Regions from separate parts of the Companilactobacillus allii genome, predicted to be linked through region 2. Evidence: predicted binding sites of a transcription regulator. Region 2 holds the regulator's gene; each other region holds the start of a gene.
What was found. Region 2 encodes HrcA, which represses chaperone genes, less so after heat shock. Its sites were predicted from a motif close to TTAGCACTCNNNNNNNNNGAGTGCTAA; they were not measured.

Region 1: BTM29_RS06670 (ATP-dependent Clp protease ATP-binding subunit) is a predicted target of HrcA. The motif match lies at 3,620-3,646, and genes of this name have one in related genera.
Region 3: groES (co-chaperone GroES) is a predicted target of HrcA. The motif match lies at 5,034-5,060, and genes of this name have one in related genera.

What each region holds. Positions count from the first base shown of each region.
Region 1 covers NZ_CP019323.1:1,365,384-1,373,833, reverse strand. Annotated here, with positions in the region: gene BTM29_RS06685 (ArnT family glycosyltransferase) at 1-1,258, shown strand, start outside; gene ptsP (phosphoenolpyruvate--protein phosphotransferase) at 1,411-3,135, opposite strand; gene BTM29_RS06675 (phosphocarrier protein HPr) at 3,135-3,401, opposite strand; gene BTM29_RS06670 (ATP-dependent Clp protease ATP-binding subunit) at 3,696-5,912, shown strand; gene BTM29_RS06665 (MucBP domain-containing protein) at 6,170-7,144, shown strand; gene BTM29_RS06660 (AEC family transporter) at 7,189-8,109, opposite strand; gene hisC (histidinol-phosphate transaminase) at 8,147-8,450, opposite strand, start outside.
Region 2 covers NZ_CP019323.1:1,787,747-1,796,196, forward strand. Annotated here, with positions in the region: gene infB (translation initiation factor IF-2) at 1-1,683, shown strand, start outside; gene rbfA (30S ribosome-binding factor RbfA) at 1,695-2,054, shown strand; gene truB (tRNA pseudouridine(55) synthase TruB) at 2,204-3,112, shown strand; gene ribF (riboflavin biosynthesis protein RibF) at 3,124-4,068, shown strand; gene hrcA (heat-inducible transcriptional repressor HrcA) at 4,228-5,274, shown strand; gene grpE (nucleotide exchange factor GrpE) at 5,291-5,857, shown strand; gene dnaK (molecular chaperone DnaK) at 5,914-7,770, shown strand; gene dnaJ (molecular chaperone DnaJ) at 7,901-8,450, shown strand, end outside.
Region 3 covers NZ_CP019323.1:43,142-51,591, forward strand. Annotated here, with positions in the region: gene BTM29_RS00210 (ketopantoate reductase family protein) at 1-835, opposite strand, end outside; gene BTM29_RS00215 (DUF554 domain-containing protein) at 946-1,626, opposite strand; gene BTM29_RS00220 (MerR family transcriptional regulator) at 1,697-2,506, opposite strand; gene groL (chaperonin GroEL) at 3,032-4,663, opposite strand; gene groES (co-chaperone GroES) at 4,710-4,997, opposite strand; gene BTM29_RS00235 (CPBP family intramembrane glutamic endopeptidase) at 5,130-5,756, shown strand; gene BTM29_RS00240 (cation:dicarboxylate symporter family transporter) at 5,996-7,276, opposite strand; gene BTM29_RS00245 (alpha/beta fold hydrolase) at 7,349-8,161, opposite strand; gene manA (mannose-6-phosphate isomerase, class I) at 8,229-8,450, opposite strand, start outside.

The sequences.
Region 1 (8,450 bases), 420 kb from region 2:
ACTGGTAAGAATCAGAACTGACAGTAAAAAGATAAATATAGGCCTACTGATCGTCATGTTACTGGCGTTTAGTATCACTGCACTGGTGTGGATATTAAACGTACCAAACGCGCAAATAAGTGACTTCGGGAACTTCTGGACTCGTGCACCAGGTTTCTTAGATGGATACAAACTCTACGAAACTGACAATGACTATTTTTCTAAATACGCATATCAATCAGGATTCATGGTCTACATTATAGGTATCGTCAAAGTGTTTGGCTTTAATATTTTTGTCGTTCAATTCTTAAACGTTGTTTATCAAGCCCTAACTTTACTCATGACTTATTTACTAGCCAACAAAATTTTTAATAATATAAAAATTGCTCGTCTATCGGTTTTACTTTTAATGGTAGATATCGACTGGTTTGCTCTTAATAGTCAAGCTGATAATCAATACTTAGGTTCTTTACTATACTTAGTAACATTCTACCTACTATTTAACGATAAACTCTGGAGTTATGTTCTAGCTGGTGTTTCACTAACATTGGCTTGTTTGATACGTCCTATTGGTCCGGTTTTCATTGCTGGTATCATAGTGTTCGTATTGATTTTCATTTTAATGAAACATCGTGATTATAAGACTGGATTGAGCTTCTTGCTTACATTAGCCATTTACTTTGTCCTATTCAGTCTTTCTGGTTGGGGAATAAAGGCTGCAGGTATCAATGACTATGGATTATCCAATAACGATCCACAATGGAAATTCTTAAGTGGCTTGAATTATCAATCTGGTGGAACTTATTCTAATGACCTTAATAAATTCATAGATGCCAGTAAATCACGCTCTCATATGAAAAAAATAGAAAATACTCAGTTAAAAAGTGAAATAACGTATCTAAATGAAAATAATGCTTGGTTAAAATTGTTTATTAACAAGACACAGACATTATGGTCATCAAGAACTCTAGCAACTGACTTTACTGACTATGCTAAGAAACATTCACCAAAAACAGTGGATTGGATCAATTACATTGCCTACATGGGGTCAATTGTTCTAATAGTATTCTCATGGATTGGATCCTTAGCATTATTCAAATCAAAATTTGATGATAAATTCTATCTGTTGTTACTTCCGTTAATGGCATTTGCAGTAATAAACCTGATTATCGAGGTTCAACCTAGATATCGGATAGAATTCCTACCAATAATCTCAATTCTTGCTGGATTAGGATTAAACAATGTATTTTTAGCAATTAAAAATATTAAAAAAGCATAATTTATTCTCTACTCAATTTTATAGCGAAAACGCGTGAAAACACACAATTTCTTCCGCTTAACAAAAATAGTTTCGGTATTCACTTTCGTGAATGCCGAAACTATTTGCGTTAATGCTCGGAAATTACCCGTGCATTTTCACACTCTGGTTTATTACTTATTGATATATGATTCAACAAGTTTTTCGTTATCTTCATTAGTAACTGATTCGCTAACTGCTTTTTCAGCTAATTCTTTAAGATCAGCTGTACTCAACTTCTTCATCAAACTTCTTACACGAAGTACTGATGTAGCACTCATTGAGTATTCATCTAGACCCATACCTAATAGTAATGGGACCATGATGTTATCACCGGCAGCTTCTCCACACATACCTGCCCACTTGCCTTCTTTATGAGCTGAGTCAATAACGTGCTTAACTAGTCTCAAGATTGAAGGGTTATATGGTTGATATAGGTAAGAAACATGTTCATTACCACGATCAGCAGCCATTGTGTATTGAATCAAGTCATTTGTACCAATACTAAAGAAGTCAACTTCCTTAGCAAATTGATCAGCCAAAATAGCTGCGGCTGGAACTTCCATCATCATTCCTAATTGAATGTTGTCAGAAACCTCTACACCTTTTGCAACTAACTTAGACTTCTCTTCTTCAAAAATCTTCTTAGCGTCTCTGAATTCTTGCAATGTACCGATCATTGGGAACATGATACGTAATTGTCCGAATGCAGATGCACGAAGCAATGCTCTAAGTTGTGTTCTGAAGATTTCTTGTCTATCCAAACTGATACGGATAGCACGGTAACCCAAGAATGGGTTCATTTCTTCTGGAAGTGGTAGATATGACAAGTGCTTGTCACCACCGATATCCATTGTACGAACAACAACAGCCTTGCCATTCATACCTTCAAGAACTTTTTTATATGCATTGAATTGGTCATCTTCTGTAGGAAGTTCCTCAGATTGCATATACAAGAATTCTGTACGGTAAAGTCCGACACCTTCGGCACCATTATCAATAACACCTTGAAGGTCATCAGGAGTACCAATATTAGCAGCAATATCAAAATGCTTGCCATCAGCAGTAACTGTGGCTTCATTCTTCAACTTCTCCCACTCTGCTTTTTGATCAGCAAAGTCTTTAGCTAACTTAGCATATTTCTTGATATCGTCATCAGTTGGGTCTACGATAGCTGCACCGTTTAATCCATCAAGGATAACAGTTTGGCCTTCTTTGACGTCTCCTGTAATTGAGTCAGTACCAACAACAGCAGGCAATTCCAATGAACGAGCCATAATGGCTGAGTGAGCAGTACGTCCACCGATATCTGTAACAAATCCTTTAACATACTTTTTGTTCAATTGAGCAGTATCACTAGGTGTTAAATCATGAGCAACAATGATTACTTCATGATCGATCAATGAAGGGTTTGGTAATTCAACTCCAAGAAGATGTGCCATTACACGTTTTGTAACATCGCGTACATCGGCAGCACGTTCTTGCATATATGGATTATCAGTCATACCTTCAAAAATTGCGATAAAGTTCTTAGATACATCATCAAGTGCTTGTTCAGCATTAACTGATTTATCTGAAACTTCTTGTTCAACTGCGCCAGTAAATTCTGGATCAGCCAAAATCATCTTATGAGCATCAAAGACTTGAGCTTCATCTTCACCTAAAGACTCTTTAGCAACATCTCTGATCTTTGTAAGTTCTGAATCTGATGTGGCGATTGCGTCTTTTAAACGGCTAATTTCGGCTTCAGTGTCAGAAATGCTTTTTTTATCGAAAGACAGATCTGGTTGAACCAAAAGGTATGCTTCTGCAGTAGCAATTCCATCACTAGCTGCAATCCCTTTGATAGTTTTAACCATTATTCAGCAAGTCCTTCCTTTGTCATTGTATCTGTAATAGCAGCGATAGAATCAGCAGCGTCATCACCGTCGGCAGTAATTGTAACGTCAGCACCTTGGCCAACACCAAGTGACATAACACCCATGATTGATTTAAGGTTTACTGATTTACCATTGAATTCAATGTTGATATCTGAAGTAAACTTGCTAGCAGCTTGTACTAACATAGTAGCTGGACGTGCGTGGATTCCTGTTTCTGCAATAATGTGAAAATCTTTCTTTTCCATAATAAATACCTCACCATATTTTTAAGATTCTTGTAGTCATTCTACAAATATTCACTAATTAATTTACCATTATATAGATTCTTTCACAAGAGTTTTGTAAAAAAACCTTTGATAAACCCTTGTTATAATAAGCCATGCAACGCTTACATGCAAGTGTTTTGCAAGCGTTAATATTTATTAGAAAAAAATTATGAAAAATTTCTGTATATTTTTAAGACTTAGCACTTGCAATACCCGAGTGCTAAGTTATATACTACCGTTGTAATCGATATAAGATAGAAAGGTGGGGTGCAAGTGCTCTGTCAAAATTGTCAAAAAAATGAAGCAACAATTCATTTATATACAAGTGTTAATGGTCAACGTACAGAAATCAATCTCTGTCAGAATTGCTATCAACAATTAAGAAATCAAGCTAACGAAGGTATGAATAATATGGTAGAAAACCCAAACGGCTTTTCAAGTTTTGAAGACTTGTTCAATTCCCTAAACAATGGTGGTCAATCCGCCAATGGCTTTGAACAACAAGGTCCACAGACTCAAACTGGCGGTGGAAACGGTAATAATCGTAGACACAGTCGTGGTAACGGTGTATTAGATCAATATGGTGTTGATTTAACAGAATTGGCTAAAAAAGGCCAAATCGACCCTGTTATAGGTCGTGATAAAGAAATTAGTCGTGTCATTGAAATTTTAAATAGAAGAACAAAGAACAACCCCGTTCTAATTGGTGAGGCTGGTGTTGGTAAAACAGCTGTTGTTGAAGGTCTTGCTCAAAAAATTGCGGACGGAGATGTCCCAGAGAAGTTACAAAATAAACGTGTTGTTAGACTAGACGTCGTTTCACTAGTTCAAGGAACTGGTGTCCGTGGTCAATTCGAACAACGTATGCAACAATTGATCCAAGAATTACAAAAGAGCAAGGAAATCATCTTGTTCATTGATGAAATTCATGAAATCGTTGGAGCTGGTAATGCCGAAGGTGGTATGGATGCTGGTAACGTCTTGAAACCTGCCCTAGCACGTGGCGACCTACAATTGGTCGGTGCAACAACTCTGAATGAATATAGAACTATTGAAAAAGATTCAGCTCTTGAGCGTCGTCTACAACCTGTTCAAGTTGATGAACCTACTGTTGAAGAGACAGTTCAAATTCTTAAGGGTCTTCAACCAAAATATGAAGATTATCATCACGTAAAGTACTCTAATGAAGCTATCAAGGCTGCTGCAGAATTATCAGCACGTTACATTCAAGATAGATTCTTGCCAGATAAGGCAATTGACTTAATTGATGAGGCTGGTTCTAAAAAGAACTTGCAGATCAATCACGTTGATATGGCTGATCTAGACAATAAGATATCTGATGCTGAAGTACAAAAGCAAGCTGCCCTACGTAATGAAGATTACGAAAAAGCCGCTTACTACCGTGATCAAGTAACTAAGTTCCAAGATATGAAAAATAGTGCAAATGGCGAACCTGCTGACAAGAGCATCGTTACTGAAAAGGCTATTCAAGATATCGTTGAAGAAAAGACCAACATCCCTGTTGGTGAACTCCAATCAAAAGAACAATCACAATTGAAGAACTTGGATTCAGATTTAAAGAGCCATATCATTGGACAAGACGATGCTGTAAAGCAAGTTTCTAAAGCAATCCGTCGTAACAGAGTTGGTTTCAATAAATCTGGTAGACCAATCGGTAGTTTCCTATTTGTAGGACCTACTGGTGTTGGTAAAACTGAGCTTGCTAAGCAATTAGCACGTGAGTTATTCGGTACTGAAGACTCAATGATCCGTTTTGATATGTCTGAGTACATGGAAAAACACAGTGTGTCAAAGCTTATCGGTTCACCTCCAGGGTATGTAGGTTATGAAGAAGCTGGTCAATTAACTGAACAAGTTCGTCGTAACCCATACAGTTTGATTCTACTAGACGAAATCGAAAAGGCTCACCCTGATGTAATGCATATGTTCCTACAGATTCTTGATGACGGTCGTTTAACTGACTCTCAAGGCCGTACAGTAAGTTTCAAGGATACTATCATTATTATGACTTCAAACGCCGGACAAGGCTTGCAAGAAGCAAACGTTGGATTTGGTGCAGAAGCAAACGGTAAGACACATTCAGTTATTAACAGTTTGTCAGAATTCTTCAAACCTGAATTCCTAAATAGATTTGATGGCATAGTTGAGTTCAACTCATTAACAAAAGCCAACTTGATGAAGATCGTTGATTTGATGCTCGCTGACACAAACTCAATGATTGCTGATCAAAACTTAAGTATTCACGTTACAAAGGATGCCAAAGAGAAGCTTGTTGATCTAGGCTTCAATCCTAAGATGGGTGCTCGTCCATTGAGAAGAGTTATTGAGGAACAAATCGAAGATAAAGTTGCTGATTACTTCTTGGATAATTCTAAAGAAAAAGAACTTGAAGCTAAGATCGTTAAAGGTGAAATCACCATTGGTAAATACAATGCACCTGAAACTGCCGAGGTTTCTGAAAAGAAATAGATTTACTTAATATGTACCCCAAAAACGATATTTACTCATGTGAATATTGTTTTTTTGTATTCTGCCCAATTTCTATTTTTTAAATTTTTCTTTAATCTTCTTTATATTTAATTTAAGTTATCGCTAATAAGGTCACATTTGACTAACTCCCCTACTTAGTCGTGATAGAATTACACTAATCTAAAGTACATTGAAGGGGTTTAATTATGGGGAAATTTACTAAAAGAACCTATTCCCCAAAAAATGGGGACACACATATGAATAATAATCTTGTTTCTTCTAAAATTAAGAAAATAACTCGCAACGATGTAGAAATAACTATTAACTATATCGACTCAGTTGGTTCGCCTTTGGCAAAGCCTGTAAGTTTAAAGGGTCACTATAACGACAATTTGGATATGCCTTGGAAAACTATTCCAGGATATGTCTTATCATCTGTCCAGAATTTTCAACAGACCTTCATTCCAAATGATGATGGGATCTATCTTATTTACTTCAAGCAAATGGCAGCTCCAGTGGTCGTTTATCACCGTAATACTAATGGTGAATTGATATCTGATCCTCAATACCTTTATGGTGAATTGAACAAAGATTATCAAGCCAAACCACTAGCAGAGGCCGAACGTTTCCTTGTTGATTATCCTAAGAAATCTAAGGGACATTTTTCAAGTCACGTTCAGGAATATGAATTTGTCTATAATACTATTCCATTTGTAAAATACGACATCAAAAAGAATCTATTTATCAAGACTAATGACAACGTTGATGTCTTTAACGAACCGGGCAGTAAAATTGCCTTGAAGCTTCCATTACCACATGATTCAAATTGGCGTGTATACAAGGCATTGAAGGAAACTTACAGTAATACTATTTGGTATAACTTAGGTGGAAGTACTTGGATACCTAGTTCCGAGAATATCTCGACTGTTGTCTTGAAGCAATATTCTGAAGAACAACAGTCTATCAGTAGCCCACTCAATGTGAATGCAGAAAATATCAGCTACATTTACCAAATAATTGATAGTATGCCAATCAATCGATCATCTCAAATCCTCTATTATTCCGATCAAAATGTAACAGCTTGGGAAACTCCTTATGGCAATATGGATAACAAGCGATATTTTGGAGGACAAAAGGTATTCGTTAAACGCTTAATCCAACTAGATAACAGCAGTGTTTGGGCAGAATTAGAAGATGGCTATTATATTGAAAGTAAATATTTGAACCTATAGTGCACACAAAAAGAGACTTCACACAAAAGTGAGGCCTCTTTTTTTTATAAAATACCACCCAGAGCAAACATCAAAGGTATAGTTACCAAGCTGATTACGGTCGAAATACTCATCAAAGATATTGCCGGACCAGCATCCCCTTTTGCTTGCAAAGTAAACAAAACTACGATGCCTGCTACCGGACATGCCGCCATGATTATAGTCGTGTAATAAGCGATCCCTGTTATGCCCAAATACTTAAGTAAAAATATCATAATGATTGGGAAAATCAGATTCCTCAATATCAATGCCTTGCCAATATTCTTATCGATCATATCCTTACTGATCTTAATATTGGCTAAGCTATTACCAATGACGATCATTGATAATGGTGTATTGATCGAACCGACATTTTTGACGACTGTATTAATAGTTCCCGGCAATCGTAATGAAAAGATAAACATTAATAAACCGACAACGATCGCAATAATATTAGGATTAAGTATTATTTGTTTAGCATCAATTCTCTCATCAGAATCTCTAAACAAAGACACACCATGTGTCCAACTAAAGATATTGAATCCAGCCAACGACACTACGGCAAAAAATACCCCACTTGTTCCAAACAAGGCACTGATCAAGGGTATCCCCATAAATCCAGCATTTGAATAGACACTACCATATTGAGTTATTCGACTGAGATTCTTATTCTTCAACCGTCCAAAAACTAATTTTGAAATAATAATAGCAATAATATAAAAAATCACAATGCCAATAGCGACCAAAACAAACTGCTTGATCCTGCTAGCTGAATATTTCTGCTCGAAGGCATTGATGATCAAGCATGGTGAAACAACGTACAACAAGATATTAGTTAAGTCATTAGATGTTTGAGCGTGCATAAATTTGCACTTATTTATCAACACACCTACCAGCATTAAACAAAACATTAGAATGATTTGATTCGTAATTTGTCCTATATTCATAAAAGACTTCCTTATACAGTAAAAAAGAGTGATAAATTCACCCTTTATAATCATAGATCAAATTACGTAATTCTTCATTATCTATTTTCATCCCCACGGTCAATCTTAACCAATTCTTCTTCAGTCCTGTTCTTAAAAGATAGCCATGATGTAATAAATAGTCAGCTAGTTTGTCTGCATCAGGATACTCAAAGAAAATGAAATTGGCTTGACTGGGATAATATTTGATTTTATTATCGTCAAAAAACTTCTCCCACAACTGGCGTTCTAATGCGTTTTTTTCAACCACATTCCTGACAAAGCTCTCGTCCTTGAAAGCCGCTACCGCAGCCACTTGGGCA
Region 2 (8,450 bases):
ATTGTTAAGAAGTTATTTATGCTTGGTATTATGATCAATCAAAACCAATCATTAGATAAAGATGCAATTGAACTTTTAGCTACTGATTACGGTATTGAGTCAGAAGAGAAAGTTGAAGAAGATATCGCTGATATCGATCAATATTTCGATGCTGAAACAACAAATAAAGAAAATCTAGTATCTCGTCCTCCAGTTGTTACAATTATGGGTCACGTTGACCATGGTAAGACAACTCTATTGGATCACTTGAGACATACTCACGTTACAGCCGGTGAAGCTGGTGGTATTACTCAACATATTGGTGCTTATCAAGTAAGATTAAATGATCAATTGATCACATTCCTTGATACTCCGGGACATGCTGCATTTACAAATATGCGTGCTCGTGGTGCTGATATTACTGATATTGTTATCTTAGTTGTTGCTGCTGATGATGGTGTTATGCCACAGACAATCGAAGCTATTAATCATGCTAAGGCTGCAAATGATCCAATCATCGTTGCAGTTAATAAGATTGATAAGGCTGGCGCAAATCCACAACATGTTACTGAACAATTAATGGAATATGGACTTGTTCCTGAAGATTATGGTGGGGATACTATCTTTGTTAATATTTCTGCTAAGGTCGGAACAAACATTGATCAATTACTTGAAATGATTCTTTTACAAGCTGACGTTATGGAATTGAAAGCTAATCCAGACCAAAAGGCTGTCGGTACTGTTATCGAAGCTAAACTTGATAAGGGTCGTGGACCAGTTGCATCATTATTGGTACAACAAGGTACACTTCATGTTGGAGATCCAATTGTTGTTGGTAATACATATGGACGTGTTAGAACTATGACAAACTATAACGGTAAAGAAGTTAAAAAGGCAATGCCTTCTCAACCAATTGAAGTTACTGGTTTGAATGATGTTCCTGAATCAGCTGATAAATTCGTTGTCTTTGATGATGAGAAAACTGCTCGTGCAGCTGGTGAAGAACGTGCAAGTCGTGCTCTTCAAATTGAACGTCAAAAGACTAACCCAGTTACATTGGATAACTTGTTTGAAACAATGAAAGAAGGAGAACTTAAGACTGTCGACGTTATTATTAAAGCCGATGTTCAAGGTTCTGCTGAAGCCATTGCAGGAAGCTTGAAGAAGATTGAAGTTGAGGGTGTTCGTGTAAACATCATTCATTCTGCTGTAGGTGCAATTACTGAAAGTGATGTTAACCTTGCTGCTGCAAGTAATGCCATCATAATCGGATTTAATGTTCGTCCAACAGCTCAAGCTCGTGTTCAAGCTAAGGAAGAAAACGTTGATATTCGCCTACATAGAGTTATCTATAAGGCTATTGATGAAATCGAAGCAGCTATGAAGGGTATGCTAGAACCAGTTTATGAAGAGAAGATCACAGGTAATTTGACTGTTCGTGAAACATATAATGTTTCTAAGATCGGTACAATTGCTGGATGTATCGTAAACAGTGGTAGTATTACTCGTGACAGCGGTATTCGTCTAATTAGAGATAGTATTGTTGTCTATGAAGGTAAACTTGCTTCACTTAAACGTTTCAAAGACGACGTCAAAGAGGTTAAATCAGGATTCGAATGTGGTATAACAATCGAAAACTATAATGATATCAAGATTGGCGACGAAGTTGAAACCTATGTGATGGAAGAAGTTCCAGTCAAATAGGAGATGATAAAATGGTAAAACATCGAATCGGTCGTGTAGAGCAAGAGATTCAAAAAGAAGTAAATGATATTTTGTTAAAACGTATTCGAGATCCTCGTGTACAAGGTGTAACTGTAACCGGAATTGAAATGACAGGCGATTTACAATCAGCTACAATTTATTACAGCATTCTATCCGAAAAGGCTAGTGATGTTGAAAAGACTCAAGCTGGTTTAGATAAAGCTAAGGGATTAATTCGAAAAGAATTAGCTCCACGTCTAACCTTATATAAAATTCCAGAATTGGAATTTAAACAAGATAAATCAATTCAGTATGGTGAAAAAATTGATCGTCTAATTGCTAAAATGCATAAGGATGAAGCAACAAGATAAAAGATACTTTAATTTTAAAAAGAGTCCAGCAAGTAAAATTGTTGGGCTCTTTTTCTATAATAATTTAAAAAATAATTGTTAAATTATTTAAATAACTAGTAGAATAGTTCTTGATATGATTTACAAACTAATTGAATTTGGAGATAGAAATGAACGGAGTAATTCCTCTAAATAAAGAGATCGGAATGACAAGTTCTGATTATGTATATAAGTTACGTAAAATTTTGCATACAAAAAAAATTGGACATACAGGAACGCTAGATCCATTGGTAGATGGTGTATTGCCAATTTGTGTTGGTCAGTCAACTAAACTTGTAAACAGACTGACGGGTTCATCTAAAGAATATGTTGGCGAGATCACATTAGGGAAATCGACCACGACAGAAGATCGTGAAGGGGATATAGTTAAAGAAGTAAAGCTTACTAAACCTTTTTCTGATGAAGAATTACATGAAGTATTTGAGAAGATGATTGGCGAATTAGTACAAATTCCGCCAATGTATTCAGCAGTTAGAGTCAATGGTAAAAAGCTATACGAATATGCCCGTGCTGGTATTGAAGTTGAACGTCCCAAACGTCAAATACATATTTATGATTTCAATATTGTCGGAGAACCAGAATTTGATACTGAACTTGGTATTCAAAAAGTAAAATTCCACGTTACATGTTCAAAAGGTACATATGTAAGAACTTTAGCCGTTGAATATGGTGAATTTCTTGGTGTACCTTCATTTATGTCACAATTAACAAGAACCAAAAGTGCTGATTTTAATATCGAAGAAACATTTAAGCTTGATGAAATAAGAAAAATGATGGACGAAGACGACCACTCCTTTTTAAGAAGTACTGATGAAGTATTATCCTATATGCAAGCACATGAATTGAGCGATGAAGAGTGGGAAGTACGTGTCCTTCATGGTGGATTTTTAGATTTGGATAATTATGATTATGATAAAGATTTAAGGGTGACAAGAAACCATGTGACTAAGGCAATTTATAAATATAACGAAGAACGTCAATTATGGATTCCTGATACGATGCTTCTTAACAATGATTAGGGGATGAACAGATGAAAATAGTGAATGTTAAACATCCACTGAAGAATAATCAAATACCTGAATCCGATACTGTTTTGATTATGGGATTTTTTGATGGTGTTCATCTTGGACATCAAAAGGTGATACAACGTGGAGTTGAATTGGCACATGAAAAGGGATTGAAGTCGGTTTTACTAACTTTTGATAGATCACCACGTGAAATATATCAACATGAAGAAAATTATAAATATATTTCTACCGTGAGTCGTAAAGCCGAATTGGTTGATAAGATGGGAGTGGATACTTTATATTTTGTTGAATTTACCTTAGATTTTGCCAGCTTGAAACCTCAAGAGTTCGTGGACGACTATATGGTTTGTATGCATGCTAAGTATGTAGTAGCTGGGTTTGATTATACATATGGTAAAAAAGACATAGCTAATATGCATGAATTGCCTAAATTTGCTAAAGATAGATTCAAAGTCATAACTGTTCCTGAACAAATGATCAATGGTGCAAAGATTGGATCCAGTATAATTAAAAGGTTGATTTTGTCAGATAAAATTGATTATGCAAATGAGTTACTTGGTTATAATTACCAAAACCAAGGACAAGTTGTACATGGCCTTAAAAGGGGCCGTACACTAGGTTATCCTACAGCCAATGTAGTTACATCACCCGAACAATTAAAGCCTTCTATCGGTGTTTATGTAACGCGTATTGAGATAAATGGCAAATGGTATCCATCAATGACCTCTGTTGGCTATAATGTTACCTTCAAGGAAGATACTGGTGTTACCATTGAAACCAATATTTTCAACTTTGACTCGGATATCTATGAACAAAACGTTCGAGTTGAGTGGCTTCATTATCTTAGAGGTGAGATTAAGTTTGATGGTGCTGATGGCTTGATTAAGCAATTGAATAAAGACAAGGAAGACTCAATTCACTACTTTGAAGAATTCAACTCTAATTGAGTTCAAATATAATTTGAGAGTGGAGAATTAGCACTCTCTTTTATTTTTGCTAATTTTTTGAAATTTATGAGCGTCCACACTTGACACTATAGGTATAGATTGTTATATTTTACATTGTTAGCACTCCTATATGAATAGTGCTAAAAGGAGGACGGTATAATGTTATCGGAACGTCAAGATGCAATCTTGAGAGAAGTCGTGCGCATTTTCACAGATACCGGCCAGCCGGTTGGTTCAAAAACATTGATGAATGCATTGTCATTTCACGTTAGTTCAGCGACTATAAGAAATGAAATGGCTATGCTTGAAGAAATTGGTTATCTAGAGAAAACTCATCTTTCCTCTGGACGTATTCCTTCCGCAATGGGATATCGTTACTATCTCGATAATTTGGTACAACCCACTACCGTACCGCAGGATATCGCAAAAAGAATCGACGAAGATTTTGGTCAGACATATCATCAAATTGATGATATTATCGAACAATCGGCTAAGATTTTATCGCATTTAACAAGTTATACTGCTATTACATTAGGACCTGAAAGCAGTCGGATTTTGTTAACGGGATTCAGAATAGTGCCTTTAAATTCTCGTCAGATCATGGCGATTATTGTTACTAGTGATAATAATGTTGAGAGTAACATTTATACAATTGATGAAAATCTTGATACAGAATTAATTGAAAAAATAATTAGGGTCGTAAATGATAAATTAGTTGGACAACCATTACCAGTAGTTATTCAATTGCTTCATAATGATATTCCAGCTATTTTATCGCAGTATATGTATTCTAATGATGGATTGATTGATATGATCGATCAATTATTTAAAAAAGCTGGATCTGAGAAGTATTTTGTTGATGGCCAATTGAATTTATTAAACTATGCCAATAATGAAGATTTGTCAGATGTGCAATCGTTATTTTCAATTATTAATCAGAGTACAGATTTGAAGAAACTATTAGATCCAAATGATTCCGATGATGGGATTAGGGTTCGATTGGGTAGTGAATTAGGATCTGATGCATTGAAGAATTACAGTATAATCACTGCTAATTATGATGTTGGACATCATGGTAAAGGGGTGATTGCTCTACTGGGACCTACAACGATGCATTATTCACAATTAATTGGTTTATTAGGTGAATTTAGACAAGAATTGGCAAAACGATTGATTGACTATTATTCACGGTATGATGATTCTTGATATTTAGGAGGAAGTAATGGCAGATAAAGAAAAACAAGAAGATGTAAAATCTTCTAGCAAACAAACTAAAGAGACATCAAAAGTAGATGCCAAAAAAGAAACTGAAAAAGTAACTAAAATAGATCCTAAGGATAAAAAAATTACGGATCTTGAGGCTAAAAATTCAGAACTAGAAGACAAATTTTTAAGAAGCCAAGCTGAAATTCAAAATATGAACAATCGTCATAAAAAAGAAGTTTCAGGAATACTTAAGTATGATGGTCAAAAGCTGGCTACTGAAATTCTTCCAGTGATCGATAACTTAGAACGTGCTTTGGATGTTGAAGTCAGTGATGATGCTGGTAAACAATTGAAAAAGGGAATTGAAATGGTACAGCAACATATGATCAAAGCTTTGGTCGATAATCATGTAAGTATCATTGACAATGTCGGTAGTAAATTTGATCCTAATGACAGTCAAGCAGTACAAACTGTGGCAGCTGATAAGGATCATGAAAAAGATACTGTCGTTCAAGTTTTACAAAAAGGTTATAAGTTAGAAGATAGAGTGCTACGTCCAGCAATGGTCATAGTTGCTCAATAGATCAACTTATTAAATAAAGTTAATAAATATTAAAAATTCAAAAGAGGTTTATATTTATGTCAAAAGTTATTGGTATTGATTTAGGTACAACAAACTCAGCTGTTGCCGTTCTTGAAGGTGGCTCACCAAAAATTATTGCTAACCCAGAAGGCGCAAGAACAACACCTTCAGTAGTTGCTTTTAAAGATGGTGAAATTCAAGTTGGTGAAGTTGCTAAGAGACAAGCAATTACAAATCCTGATACAGTTTCATCAATTAAGAGACACATGGGTGAAGCAGGTTATAAGGTAAGTGTTGCAGGTAAGTCATATACACCACAAGAAATTTCTGCTATGATTTTGCAACACATTAAGAAGTTCTCAGAAGATTATCTTGGTGAACCAGTTACAGATGCTGTTATTACAGTTCCTGCATACTTTGATGATTCACAAAGACAAGCAACTAAAGATGCTGGTAAAATTGCTGGTTTAAATGTTCAACGTATTGTTAACGAACCAACTGCTTCAGCACTTGCTTATGGTCTTGATAATGATAAAGGTGACGAGAAGATTCTTGTTTATGACCTTGGTGGTGGTACATTTGATGTTTCTATCCTTGAATTAGGTGATGGCGTCTTTGAAGTACTTTCAACAAATGGTGATACACATCTTGGTGGTGATGACTTTGATCAAAAGGTTATCGACTGGCTAGTTGAACAATTCAAGAATAAAAATGGTGTCGACTTATCACAAGATAAGATGGCTCTACAAAGATTAAAGGATGCAGCTGAAAAGGCTAAGAAAGATTTATCAGGTGTTGCACAAACATCAATCAGTCTTCCATTTATTTCATCTGGTGCTAATGGCCCACTTCACTTGGAAGAAACATTGACACGTGCTAAATTTGATGAATTAACAGCTGATTTAGTTGAAAGAACAAAAGCTCCAGTTGACAACGCTCTTAAAGATGCTGGATTATCAATCGGTGACCTTGATAAGGTTATTTTAAATGGTGGTTCAACACGTACACCAGCAGTTCAAACTGCTGTTGAAAAATGGACTGGTAAGACACCTGATCACTCAATCAACCCTGACGAAGCTGTTGCTTTGGGTGCTGCTATTCAAGGTGGTGTTATCTCTGGTGATGTTAAGGATGTTGTTTTACTAGATGTCACACCACTTTCATTAGGTATTGAAACAATGGGTGGAGTATTTACTAAGTTGATTGACAGAAATACAACAATTCCAACAAGTAAATCACAAACATTCTCAACTGCTGCTGATAATCAAAATGCTGTTGATATCCATGTTCTACAAGGTGAACGTCCAATGGCTGCTGATAATAAGACATTAGGTCGTTTCCAATTAACAGATATTCCAGCTGCACCACGTGGTGTACCTCAGATTGAAGTTAAGTTTGATATTGATAAGAATGGTATCGTTAATGTTTCTGCTAAAGATCTTGGTACTAATAAGGAACAAAAGATTACTATCAAGAGTTCGTCAGGTTTGAGCGATGAAGAAATCGATCAAATGATGAAAGAAGCAAAAGAAAACGAAGACGACGATAACAAGCGTAAAGAAGAAGTAGATGTTAAAAATGATGTTGAACAAGCATTGTTTGCAACAGACAAGACTCTTAAAGATATTAAGGGTAAGGTTTCTGATGAAGAAATCAAGAAGGCTGAAGACGCTCGTGACGCTTTGAAGAAGGCTCAAGACTCTGGTGATATTGAAGATATGAAGAAGAAACGTGACGATTTGAATAAGATCGTCCAAGATCTTTCAGTAAAACTATATCAACAAGCTCAAGATGCTCAACAAGGTAGTGCCGATGGCGCTACTGGTACAGGATCAACTGATGGTAAGAAGTCAGATGATGGTACTGTTGATGGTGATTTTGAAGAAGTAGATCCAGATAAAGACAAAAAATAATAATTTGTGATAAAGAGCAGTCATTTTAATTACTAGATCAATCATGGTATAGTATAAATAACTGCTCTTTTGAGCATAAAAGGACAATATGGGATGAAAGTTATCCCAGTCATACAAGGGTGATTTGTAAATGGCAGATAGAGATCCATATGAAGTTTTAGGCGTTGATAAAAACGCTTCTGAAGATGAAATCAAAAAGGCCTTTCGTGGTCTTTCAAAAAAATACCATCCAGATATTAACAAGGCTCCGGATGCTGAAGAAAAATTTAAAGAGATCAATGATGCTTATGAGACTTTAAAAGACCCTCAAAAGCGTGCTAGATTTGATCAATATGGCTCAGCTGGTATGAATCAAGGCCAAGGCTTTAGTGGCGGAGCCGGCGGTGAACAATTCGGTGGATTTGAGGATATCTTCAGTCAGTTCTTTGGTGGCGGTGGAGCAACTCGTCAAAGTCCAAACGCACCTAGACAAGGTTCTGACTTACAATACCGTATGGATTTGACCTTTGAAGAAGGGGTCTTTGGTAAGAAGACTGATATTTCATACGATCGTGAAGAAGTCTGCAAAACTTGTGATGGTAGTGGTGCTAAACCAGGTACACATCCCGAAACATGTTCAAAGTGTAATGGTTCCGGTTATGTCGAAGTAGATCGTCAAACACCACTTGGCCGTATGCGTA
Region 3 (8,450 bases), 760 kb from region 2:
AATCAACTTCTGTTGGTCGATTCTTAGACATATCCTGATACATTGATGGGTAATGTAGTGGCATCCCTACTGTACTGGCAAACTTAACCGCTTGCCACTCTTCTTCACGAGTATTTAATAGAGTTATACCTGCTCTTTCACAAACGTCAAATGCTTCGTTAATAAGTTGCTTACTCAAAGCCTCAGCTGTAGGTGCTTGAATAAAATCACCCATTTTGATACTAAACATTGTGCAAAGAGTATTACATACTGAATTCAAAATAACTTTTGCCATCAAAGTTCCTTGGAAGTTAGTTGTGATTTCTGGATTCAAATTTGCTTTTGTAAAATCATCAGAAATTTGATGCGTAGTTTCATCTGGTGTTTCATTTTGATTAACTAACTTCATACTACCAGCACCAGATTTACCCATGAAGTCAACATCACCAACTCCATTTAAAACAGTAGCAATCATTGCTGTACCACTGATTACTTTCTCGACAGCAAAATACTTATCAAGCTTTTCAATATGTCCCATACCATTCATTGGGGCAACCACATATTGTTCTTTTGTAAATAAGTGACTTGCTCGTTTCAAAGCATCATCTAGTTGCATCTGTTTAACAAAGACAATCCAAACATCTGGATTACCCGAATAATCTTCTGGAGAGTAAATATTGATTGGCACCAGGTGTTTATCTTTCCCATCTCTAGAAACATAGACTCCGTTTTGTTCTTTGACCTTGTTTATTTGGTCGTCCCAAATATCAACAAAGTCAACCGGAAATCCTGCTTCTTGTAAAAGAACTCCATATCTCAAACCCATGGCACCTGCACCTAGTACTCCATATTTCATAAATTGACGCCTCCAATATTGTATTGTTATGTAATATTAGACTTTTTATAATAAATGTCAATATTTTATAATTAATCATCTACAACATCAATTGTGTTACATTAAAACAATTAAAAAAGCTGTAATACCAAAACACCTATAATTGGGATGGCCAATGACGGCAAAAGGTTCAAAACACTGATCTTTTTAATTTCAAGAAGTCCTAATCCTGATGCCAAAATCAAAACTCCACCAACGATAGTTAATTCGGTGATCATATCGGAATTAATTGAACTTTGAAGCATTAACGCAATCGCATATATACTTCCCTGCCAAATAAACACAGCAATTGCGGCCAGCGCTATACCTAATCCAAAAGTTGAAGCCAGTACAACCGACGTTATTCCGTCCAACATACCATTAGTAAACAAAAAAGTGCTGTCATGTTTTAACGCCTCCTGGATAGGTCCAAGAATCGACAATGAACCTATACAATACAGTAAAACGGCTGTTGCTAAACCCTCAGCCAAGTTACCGCCACCAGAAAACTTACCAACCATATCGTTGAACTTCTTCTCAAGGTTTATTTTCTCTCCAATTAATCCACCAACGGCCAAACTAACGATGAACATTACTGGATAATTACTCTTAGCCATGTTAACTACAACTGCATTGATTCCGATAACACTCGCTGCCAATCCCAATGCTTGTGTAAGAATCCTCTGATATTCCGGTTTAATCCCCTTATGTAAGAATCTGCCTAAGATACTTCCTCCAATAATCATCGATACGTTAAAGAATGTTCCAATCATTATTAATTGCCCCCTGAGTTTAAATAATAATATTAATATAAACTCTCTAGTTACTATAGGGTCAACAAAATTATCTAACTGGTAATCTGATTTCAGTAACATACTTGTCAAAATCGTTAGTAATACCATAATCAATCAGCGTTATTTCAATAGCATCACCAACTATTGTAAGTAAGTTATCATCACAATATTGCTTCAATTGTAAATAAGTATCTGAAGCATCCTGATGCGTCCCATGGAATCTAACTCTTAAGTATGACCCCTTTTGTAATGTGGAACTATTTCTTCTCTGATCACCATTTTCAAGCATTAAAAGGATTCCGCTGTACTCATCGAATTTTTCATCCAAAATGTTTTGTTTACTCAATGACAAAGCAATTTTCCCCAAAAATATCGCCTCATTCAATCCATACTCTCTACGCAAAGCGGTCAACGGTAATTCAATATCTTCATTTAGGTTGTAGTCCCTACGCAAATAAACAATAGGAGTCTCTGGCAAATTTAAATATTCAATCTTACCCAAAATTGAATTCTCAGCATCATTGACTTGTTTTAAACGAGAAGATATTCTCCCATTGATAGCTTGAAGAGTTTTAATTTGTTGATTAACTTGTGTCTGTTGCCTTTTTAACATATCTTCCAATGTAGAAATATCACGAGCATCAAAAAAGTTCTTAATATCACTAATAGGCACATCAAGGGCACGCAAATACTTGATGACATTCAATCGTTCAAATTCAGCTGTGGAATAATAACGATAATGTGTTTTGGAATCCACTTTGGCGGGCTTTAAAATACCGACCTCATCGTAATAACGCAGTGTTGGTATTTTAATATCATATATTTTGGAAAGTTGTCCAATTGTAAATAATTGATCCATTTCATTCCCTCTATTTTTTAAAAATTGTAGCACAAAAAAACTAACCATTCCTACGTTGGCATAGGAATGGTTAGTTTTGTTTTGTTTTTAAGTTATTGTCTAAGTAACTTTTTTAGTAGTTTGTTTAAGATTTAAATATTTTTGGATCTATCGGTTCATTTATTTTTTGAAACGAGTTGCAAGAACCAGATTCCTGCGCTCGCTACGTATAATCGAACTAGTGCTTTGCACTACTTCAATTATCCTAGGCGATGCTCAAAATCTAGCGGGTTCTTTTCACTCTCTTTTTGAAACGAGTTACATGAACCAGATTCCTGCGCTCGCTACGTATAATCGAACTAGTGCTTTGCACTACTTCAATTATCCTAGGCGATGCTCAAAATCTAGCGGGTTCATTCCACTCTCTTTTTGAAACAAGTTACATGAACCAGATTCCTGCGCTCGCTACGTATAATTGAACTAGTGCTTTGCACTACTTCAATTATCCTAGGCAATGCTCAAAATCTAGCGGGTTCTTTTCACTCTCTACATCATTCCGCCCATACCGGCAGCTGGATTAGCACCTGCGGCTGGAGCTGCTGGTGTATCATCTGGTTTGTCAGCAACAACAGCTTCTGTTGTTAATAACAATGCAGCAACACTAGCGGCATTTTGTAATGCTGAACGTGATACTTTAGTTGGATCAATAATTCCGGCGTCAACCATGTTTTCCCATTTGTCAGTTGCAGCATTGTAACCAACTTCTGGTTTTTGACCCTTCATATGTTCAACTATAACTGAACCTTCCATACCAGCATTTTCAGCAATTTGACGTACTGGTTCTTCAAGCGCTCTAACAACGATGTTAATACCTGTTTGAATGTCGCCTTCACTCTTAACAGCCTTAACTGCATCTATAATATTCAAGAATGCTGTACCACCACCTGCAACGTAGCCTTCTTCAACGGCGGCACGTGTAGCGTTCAGTGCATCTTCAATTCTATATTTGCGTTCTTTCAATTCTGTTTCAGTAGCAGCACCGACTTTAACAACAGCAACACCACCAGCAAGCTTAGCTAAACGTTCTTGTAACTTCTCACGGTCAAAGTCTGAAGTTGTTTCAGCAATTTGCTTCTTGATTGTTTCAACACGTTCGCTGATAGCACCCTTGTCTCCAGCACCTTCAACGATTGTTGTATTGTCTTTTGTAACTGTAACTTTACCGGCTGTACCTAATTGATCCATAGTTGTGTCTTTTAGTTCAAGACCAAGATCAGAAGTGATAACTTGTGCGCCTGTTAAAGTAGCAATATCTTCCAATTGTTCCTTACGACGATCACCAAAGCCAGGTGCCTTAACGGCAACAACATTGAATGTACCACGAATCTTATTCAAGACTAGTGTTGGTAGTGCTTCACCATCAATATCATCAGCGATGATCAACAATGCCTTACCTTGTTGAACGATTTGTTGTAACAATGGCAAGATATCTTGAATACTTGAAATCTTCTTATCAGTGATCAAGATGTAAGGATTATCTAAATCAGCTTCCATCTTGTCGTTATCTGTAACCATGTATTGTGAAATATATCCACGATCAAATTGCATACCTTCAACAACATCAAGTGTTGTATCAATACCCTTTGATTCTTCAATTGTAATAACACCATCGTTACCGACTTTTTCCATAGCGTCAGCAATCAACTTACCAGTTTCTTCACTAGCTGATGAAACTGAAGCAACTTGAGCAATATCTGACTTTCCAGCTACTTTGTGTGAAATCTTGTGTAGTTCATCAACAGCAGCTTTAGTTGCCTTTTCGATACCAGTTCTAATACCAACAGGGTTAGCACCTGCAGTAACGTTTTTCATACCTTCTTTGATGATAGCTTGAGCCAAAACTGTGGCTGTAGTAGTACCATCACCGGCGATATCATTTGTCTTTGAAGCAACTTCGGAAACAAGCTTTGCACCCATGTTCTCAAAATGATCTTCTAATTCAATACTCTTAGCAATAGTAACACCATCATTTGTGATCTCAGGTGAACCATAACTCTTTTCAAGAACAACATTTCTACCCTTAGGTCCGATAGTTGTCTTAACTGTGTCAGCCAACTTATTGACACCATCTAACATTTTTGAACGAGCATCTTCTGAGAATTTAATTTCTTTTGCCATACTTTCACACTCCAATAATTTTTATTAATTTAATAATTTTAATTAATTATTTTTCAACGATTGCCATGATATCTTTTTCGTGTAAGATTAAATAATCAGTGTCATCAAACTTTACATTTGAGCCAGCATACTTATCGAAAAGAACCTTGTCGCCAACCTTAATGTGCATTGGTAATGTCTTTCCATCTTCTGTTATTGAGCCTTCACCTACAGCAACAACCTCTGCTGTTTGTGGCTTTTCTTTAGCGTTGTTAGCAAGAACAATGCCGCCTACTGTCTTCTCTTCTTCTTTATCGACTGTTACAATAACTCTGTCTCCAAGTGGTTTTAACAATTTGAATGCCTCCGATGATTAATATTTATTTTTAATTTAGCACTCTAAGTTACTTCGTGCTAATCACATGTTTTATATTAACATTTTATTGTGAACATGCAAGTATTTACCTTTATGAAAATAGGAGAAATTATGAAATATTCAACAAATCAATTTTTAACATTATTAACATACATCGCTTTGCTATTTGTCGGCTCAATTTTATCAATGGCAAAAGTCACTGGGTCCGCTTACTTCTTAGTAATCACAATAGCCGCTGTTGTAGCAACAGTTGTCATGATCTACTTAACTCAAAAAAGTACTCCCAATGAATTAGAAGAATCCACAACTTTCAATAATAAACTTCAGTGGATAATCGTTGGAACAATCGGAGCTTTAGTTATCCAATTAGGCTTAGGTTTAATTGATCAACATATTTTCCATGCAAGTACTGACTCAGCCAATACAATGCAATTATTAGCTTTGGTACGAGCCTATCCATATTATTTCTTGTATGTTTTGATTTGTGCACCAATCATGGAAGAAATTATTTTCAGACGTGTATTTTTCTCAAATTTAATTAAACCCACAAATATTTATTGGGCAGCCGCAATTTCAGCTTTGTTCTTTGCCTTCATGCACCAAGACACTAGGTTTTTGATTTACGTTGCCATGGGTTTATGGTTTTCCTTTATTTATTACAAGTCAAAGAATATATACGTTAGTGCTGGTAGTCACTTAGTTATGAATACTTTGGTAGTTATGATCAGTTTTATGTAGTGTGATTTTGTTTATAGTCAAACTTGCAGTTAAAACGCGTTAAAAAGCACAATTTCCTCCGTTTAATCGCAAATAAGGAATTGTGACATAACTTTTTTCTACTCAAAATTGCAGTGGAAACGCGTGCCAAAACACAATTTTCTACATATAAGCATAAAAAAAGCGATATTTACTTACGTAAATACCGTTTTTTCATGCTTATACACGAAAACTGAACGTGTTTTATCACGCTCTGATTCCTACATACCTCGTTTATATTCAGCGACGTACTTCTTCCTTTTTTCATCATCAAATTCATCTTCACTCTTAGCAATAATGATTGTAGCAAGCGAATTACCGACAACATTGACTGCTGTACGTCCCATATCAACTAATCTGTCGATACCGGCAATGAAGGTCAATCCTTGCATTGGTACACCAATTGTTGAAACCGTTGCTAATAAAACAACAAATGAAGCACCTGGGACACCTGCCATACCTTTTGAAGTTAACATTAAAACAACAACAAGTGTTATCTGTTGGCCAAGTGACAGATTAATGTGATATGCCTGTGCCAAAAATAGTGCTGCTAGTGATTGATAAATGGCTGATCCATCAAGATTAAAGGTATATCCGGTTGGAATAACAAACGAGACAATTCCTCTACTTGCTCCATATTTCTGCATTTTATCGATCATCTTTGGTAATGCGGCTTCTGAACTTGCCGTGGTGAATGCTAATACGAATTCATTTTCGATAATTCTAAATAATTCATAAAAATCAACGTGAAATAGTTTTCCAACAAAATACATAACAACAAAAACAAAAAATGCCATAGTTGCATATGCAATAATAATAAACAACGCCAATGGTTTTAACGAATCAAAGCCCATTTCAGCGACAGTAACACCAATCAATGCACAGACACCAATGGGAGCTGTACGCATAACCCAGTTGGTAACTTTGAACATAACATTGGCAACTGCGTTCAATAGATCAGTTATGATCTTACCTTGTTCTCCAAGTGATGCTGTACCTAATCCAAATAGAACTGAGAAGAAGATAATTGGTAACATATCTCCTTTGCCCATTGCGGCAAAAATATTCGTAGGGATGATTCCCATCAGAATGGACCAAATTCCTGAATGTTTGGCACTTGATGCAGAAGCAGTATATTGTGAAATACTTGAACCTTTAAGATCATTGATATTGATATAAGTACCTGGATGTGTGACGTTGGCAACAATAATACCAATAATAATAGCTAATGTGGTCATGACCTCAAAATAAACTAGAGTCTTTAAACCAATACGACCAAGTTTTCGAATATCACCCATATTGGCAATACCCACTGTCAAACAAGATATAACGATTGGCAAAACGATCATTTGAATCAATGAAATGAACATTGTACCGATATTTTGCATGACTGTAATGGCACCTTTATTATGATAAAAGACCTGTCCCAAAATGATACCTAGAACTAATCCAATAATAATTTGCCATCCTAAACTAAGCCGAAAAAATTTTTGCTTTTGCACTTTAATGCCCCCTTAAAACCTGGTTATTATTATAGCAGTTTTTTTCTTAAATTTAATCATATTAGAGAAATATTAATATATTTTCAGAAATTTATTAAAATAAAAATTTAAATCTTCAGAAATATCCGTTAATAAATTATGCCCAGCATCATTTAAAATCAATTCTTGAATATTGTTGTGTGAGTTCAATAGCCGCAGTTGTTCTTGATAACCGACTATGTAATCATTTTTACCTAACAAAATCGTAGTTTTAGACTGTAAGCCAGATAATGTAAGCGGTAATTCATCTTCAAATGAAAACTGATATTTCTTTTCACTTTTAATCTTATCCCAAAATGGTCGATTATATTTTGCCAAACCTGGTATGACAGTTGCTTGATAAGTCTCCCAAGCATCTTGGTTGATCACAACATTCCCTTTAACAAAATCCTGATATTTATCAGCGTTCTTGCCAATTTTGACATCTTCTAAAAAGATGTTTTTATGAACGGACACTTTCCTATCTGCTTTGTTTGCATGAATCACCGGACAAGTAATAAATGCGGCTTTAATTTGGTCTGGAATTTTTGCTAAGAGTCCAAGACAAATATATCCACCATAAGAGTGACCAATAATCGCTACCTTTTTCTCACCCGATATTTGCTTAATAAATTCTATTACTAATTCCAAAACGTCATCAGAAGAATTAACTTCATGAACATCCTGTGAATCTCCTAATCCAGGTAAGTCCAAATATATTCTTTGATAATTTTTGTTTTTAAACAGTGGTTCGTATACTACTTCAAGACTAGTAGAATCCAGACTCATCCCGTGGAAGAAATAAATTGGCTTGCCGGATCCATAAATCTTGTAGTTTAGGTTTGTATTTTTTATTTTAATTTGCATGTTAAATATTTTACCGCAAAGTTGATTTTAGACAAAAAAAAGCACCCCACATTGTGAGATGTTTTCTCTATTCTTCGCCTGATTCAGAAGCAATAATGTTCAAATCACCATCTAATGTCCATGAATCAACTGTTGCAGGTACGATCAAATGCACACCTTTATTCAAATCATAATCTTTGCCATCAACAGTAATCTTACCTTCACCACTAATAACAGAGATCAATGTGTACTTGCCAATATTATGTCTCAAAGTAACTGGCTCTTTGATTTCCCAACGATATACAGCAAA